DNA from 2 places in the Gordonia sp. LUNF6 genome. Region 1 is predicted to be linked to the other one. Evidence: predicted binding sites of a transcription regulator. Region 1 holds the regulator's gene; the other holds the start of a gene.
The links. Region 1 encodes LexA, which represses DNA repair genes until DNA is damaged. Its sites were predicted from a motif close to CGAACANNTGTTCG; they were not measured.
Positions count from the first base shown of each region.

Region 1 (2,395 bases):
TTCGGGAACGCGGTCTGGTGCCGGGGGTGATGATCGAGGTGCCGTCGGCGGCGATCCTCGCCGACGCGATCCTCGCCGAAGTGGACTTCGTCTCGATCGGCACCAACGACCTGACCCAGTACACGATGGCGGCGGACCGGATGTCGCCGGAGCTGGCGGCGCTCACCGACCCGTGGCAGCCGGCGGTACTCGCGCTGATACAGCGGGTCGGGGACGCCGGTCGGGACCAGGGCAAGCCCGTGGGCGTATGCGGCGAGGCGGCTGCCGATCCGTTGCTGGCATGTGTGCTGGTCGGGATGGGTGTGACGTCGTTGTCGTCCGCGCCTGCGGCGTCGGCCGCGGTGGGACTGAAGCTGGGTACCGTCACCATGGATCAGTGCCGCGATGCGGCGTCCGCCGCGATCGCCGCGACGAGTCCGTCACAGGCGCGCGAGGCGGTTCGCGCGGTTCTGGCCGGCGAGGTGTGATGTCCCGCTGAGGCCGGCCGGGCGCCTCAGATACGGCGCATCACCGTGACGACCTTGCCGAGGATGGCGGCGTCGTCGCCGGGGATGGGCTCGAAATGCTCGTTGTGCGGCATGAGCCAGACGTGACCGTCGGTGCGCTTGAAGGTCTTCACGGTGGCTTCGCCGTCGATCATCGCGGCGACGATGTCACCGTTCTCCGCCACGTTCTGCTGGCGCACGACCACCCAGTCGCCGTCGCAGATCGCCGCGTCGATCATCGATTCGCCGACCACGCGAAGCATGAACAGGGAACCGTCGCCGACCAGTTCGCGCGGCATCGGGAAGACCTCCTCCACGGCCTGTTCGGCGAGAATCGGTCCGCCGGCGGCGATCCGGCCGAGCACCGGAACGAAGGTCGGCGTGGGGAGTGACTCTCCGTCGGCCTCGGCACCGCCCGAGGGCGGTGTCCGCTGATCGTCCCGAACGTTCACCGCACGCGGACGGTGCGGATCGCGCTTGAGAAGGCCGCGGCGCTCGAGCGTGCGGAGCTGATGGGCCACCGACGACGTGGAGGTGAGTCCGACGGCCTCGCCGATCTCACGGATGCTCGGCGGGTAGCCGCGCTCGCGGACCGACTGACGGATGACCTCGAGCACCTCGCGCTGACGCTGGGTCAATGAGGCCTCGAGCGTCGCGGTGGAGAGCATCGGATCGGGCGTGTCGGTCACGGTCGGGCCTTTCGTCAGCTGTGTTCGATCGATGGTCCAAAGGCTAGTTGAGTAGGTCACAAAACTCAAACAATTGTTCGACGCGTGTCGGCGTTTGTCGGACCCCTCGTGTTAACTATCGAACAAGAGTTCTTCGAACACGCGATCGATTGGAGACGAGTCATGAGCACGAGGACGGCACCCGCCCCGACCGGACGCGCCACCGCTGTGCGCTCCACTGCTGTGCACTCCACCGCTGTGCACTCCACTGCTGTGCACTCAACCGCGTCGGCGATGACCTGCGACATCCCGGTGGTCCGTGGCTCGCTGGTCCGTGATCGGGGAGTACGCGGAGCGGGGCGAGGCGACTCGAGCGGAACGTGCTTCCCGACCGGCCGCCCCGAGCGGCGTCGCCCGGTCGCGGACCGGCGAGTGATGTTCGATGCGCCGCCGGCCGGCCGGACCGCGCTGTCGCCCTCGGTGTACCGCAGGCGCCGGTGGGCCGGGGCCGCGGTGGTCGGCGGCACCCTCGCCGGCATGGTGTGGCTGCTCGCCCTCGTCGGAGCGGGCTACCAGGATGCGGCGACGCCGGAGTCGCCGGCGGCGACGCACGTGGTGTACGTCCGGTCGGGGGAGTCGCTCACCGCGCTCGCTGAGCGGATCGCTCCGGAGTTGCCGTCCGCGGGCGTCATCGCCCAGCTGCGCGACCTGAACGGCCTCGAGACATCGGGACTGCATGTCGGACAAGCGCTTATCGCCCCGCAGTACGGCTGAGGCGGGCGGGTATTGTCATGGCATGCGCTGCCCGTTCTGCAAGAACGACGACACCCGTGTCGTCGACTCCCGAGTCGCCGACGACGGCCAGGTGATCCGTCGCCGCAGGTCGTGCAATGAATGCGGGCGGCGGTTCAGCACGGTCGAGACGGCTGTGCTGTCCGTGGTGAAGCGCAACGGCATCTCCGAGCCCTTCAGTCGCGAGAAGGTGATGCAGGGCGTGCGCCGCGCCTGCCAGGGCCGTCAGGTGGACGAGGACGCACTGGCGAAGCTTGCGGTGCAGGTGGAGGACACCGTGCGCTCGTCGGGTTCGGCCGAGATACCGAGCAATGAGGTCGGTCTCGCGATCCTCGGTCCGCTGCGCGACCTCGACGAGGTGGCCTATCTGCGGTTCGCCTCGGTCTACCGGTCGTTCGAGTCGGCCGACGACTTCCAGCGCGAGATCGATTCGCTGCGCCGCGACCGTCA
Region 1 covers NZ_CP178181.1:1,720,602-1,722,996, forward strand. Annotated here, with positions in the region: gene ACK8HH_RS08060 (putative PEP-binding protein) at 1-467, shown strand, start outside; gene lexA (transcriptional repressor LexA) at 494-1,153, opposite strand; gene ACK8HH_RS08070 (LysM peptidoglycan-binding domain-containing protein) at 1,337-1,927, shown strand; gene nrdR (transcriptional regulator NrdR) at 1,950-2,395, shown strand, end outside.

Region 2 (2,395 bases), 200 kb from region 1:
GTCTGCTCGGCCAAGCCTGCGATGTCGAGCGGCCGCACCGTCGCATCCGCGCGAGCGGCGATCTCCCTCGCGTGATGTGCGTCGATCACGCCGAAACCGTCGAGATAGGCGGCCTTGTCCCCGCCGCCGGACAATGTGGACGCGTCGACGACGACGTGCACGACGATCTTGGCGAACTGCGCCCGGACCTCTTCCTCGGCCGCACGTGCCGGGCAGTCATCGCGGCCGCAGTCGCAGCCGAACCGGGTGCCGAGTACGGCGGCGACGACCACATCGGCGCGCCGCTGGCCGACGGTGCGGGAGTCCGCCTCGCACACCCGGGCGGCGCGCGCCCTGGTGGCCTTGTCCATCAGAGTCACGTCCTCCGCGCGGGTGGCGACGGTGAGGGCGGACTGGTCGACGTCGTGGGCGATGGTGACGCCGGGCGTGTTGGCGCGGCGTTTGTCGCGCACCCCGTCGGCGTCGTACTCGGCGACGAACCGGCGCGCGGTCTGCTCGGCCACACTCATCGACACAGCGCCGTGCCCGCGGAGGTCCTGAGCGATCTCGGCGTCGATGGCTGCCATCAGCGCGGCGTCGGTGACCGCGCCGCACTGCAGGACGATGGCGCCGAATGCACGTGCGCTGATGACTCCGTCGCGGAGCAGGCGTGCGGTCTGCGGCAGACGTTCGGAGGCTTCGACGGCGAGGGTGACCTGTCGGATACCGGTGTCCTTCGAGACCGCCTGCACGATAGCGGCCTCAGCGCCCACGATGGCGGTGGCATCGGCCAGCAGTCGTGCGGACTCGACGTCACCGGCCGAGCCCGCGGCACGACGCCGCTGCATCGCATACAGGTGCCCGAGCCGCAACCACGCGAGGTGGGACTCCTGACGGGCGATCTCCGCGACCGCGGTGATGTCGGCGAGATCCTGTGCGGCAGCGTCAGACGTGTCGACGCCACCCACCCCCGCAGCGTCGATGCTCGGGTTCGTCATGTCCGCCTCCCCTGCAACACATATCGAACGTATGTACTCATATTATGTGATTGAATCTCATATGGCAATAGTGTAATTCGATATTCTTAGACTCTCGTCGACGCTCGCCCCTCCGCTCGAGAACAGTCACTCACACCCGAGATTCACGCGCATTTCCGACGAATCCGGTGCCACCGCGAAATTCGGTGACTTCCTTTCGTTTGCGACAGCATTCAGCTGTTCTCACAACGACGACTTCGGCGTAGCGTCGTATTCGTCGTCAGATGCATGCAGTCAAAGGAGATACCGACATGAACAATCGAATCGTTCGGACGGCGACGGTGGCCGGAATCGGCGCCCTCTCCCTGCTCGGCGCCGCCGCGGCGCCCGGCATGGCCGCTGTCGCACCGCACATGACCGATCCGGCGAAACTCGCGATCGACGGCGACTTGATGATCGCCCCCGGCGTCCACCTGCTGAACATCGAGGCGCAAGGTGCACGCGACATGGACGGCAAGACCCACGGGACCTACGTCGCGACGATCATGGACGGTATGCACAAGACTCCGTTCCAGGTGAAGGGCCCGGTGACGTGCATCTGGACACACGGCGACACCGCCTCGCTCGTCTACCCGATCACCGAGACCTCCCCCAACATCGTCCCCGCCCAGCTCAGCGGCGCGTACGCGGTGAAGATCTCCGTCCGCAAGGGCAGCGGGATGATGAACGAAGTCGGGGTGATGGGTCCGATGGCGACCTCGTCGTTCCACGGTTGCGCGCCGGGCGCGACTCCGAACATGTTCCACGGCGACGTCATGATCGGGTGAGGCGGAGTTCAGGCGGCCGTCGAGTCATCGAGCAGAACGCACTGGCGCCAATTGCCTCGTGAATGCGTCACGGCCCGCGATATCGCACAAATGGCGCAGGAGGATGCGATCCGGAAGAATTCGACTTACCCGAATGACGCGGCCCCAGAACAGGGTTTGCGGCGCATTCACAATGCGGCCGATCATCTGTGATTCACGGACCACCCGCCGCACTCGGCGACGCCTCACGTCATGGAAGAGCTGCAGTGCATCCTCCGGACCCGCACTCGTGCGGAGAGCGGCCGCCAGTACGACGGAGTCTTCGATCGCCTGACATCCGCCCTGCCCCAGATGCGGACGCATCGGGTGAGCGGCGTCGCCGATGATCACCGCACGACCGTCGTGCCACCGGCGTGCGACGGGCCGGTCGTACAGGTCGTGTCGCATCAGCGCCGAAGACGGCGTCGCTGCGATCACCGCGTCGACCGGCTCCGGCCAGCCTCTGCCGACGCGAGCGACCTCGGCGCGCTCGTCGTCGAAGACCGCGGCCTCCGGGGCCTGTGCCGTGGCGAACCAGTACGTCGGCCCGGCCGGAAGCGGCACCGCGCCGAACTGCGACCGCGGGCCGATCAT
Region 2 covers NZ_CP178181.1:1,520,519-1,522,913, reverse strand. Annotated here, with positions in the region: gene ACK8HH_RS07095 (HNH endonuclease signature motif containing protein) at 1-977, opposite strand, end outside; gene ACK8HH_RS07090 (hypothetical protein) at 1,268-1,783, shown strand; gene ACK8HH_RS07085 (FAD-dependent monooxygenase) at 1,808-2,395, opposite strand, start outside.
Region 2: a site for LexA is predicted at 1,002-1,015, ahead of ACK8HH_RS07095 (HNH endonuclease signature motif containing protein). Genes of this name have one in related genera too.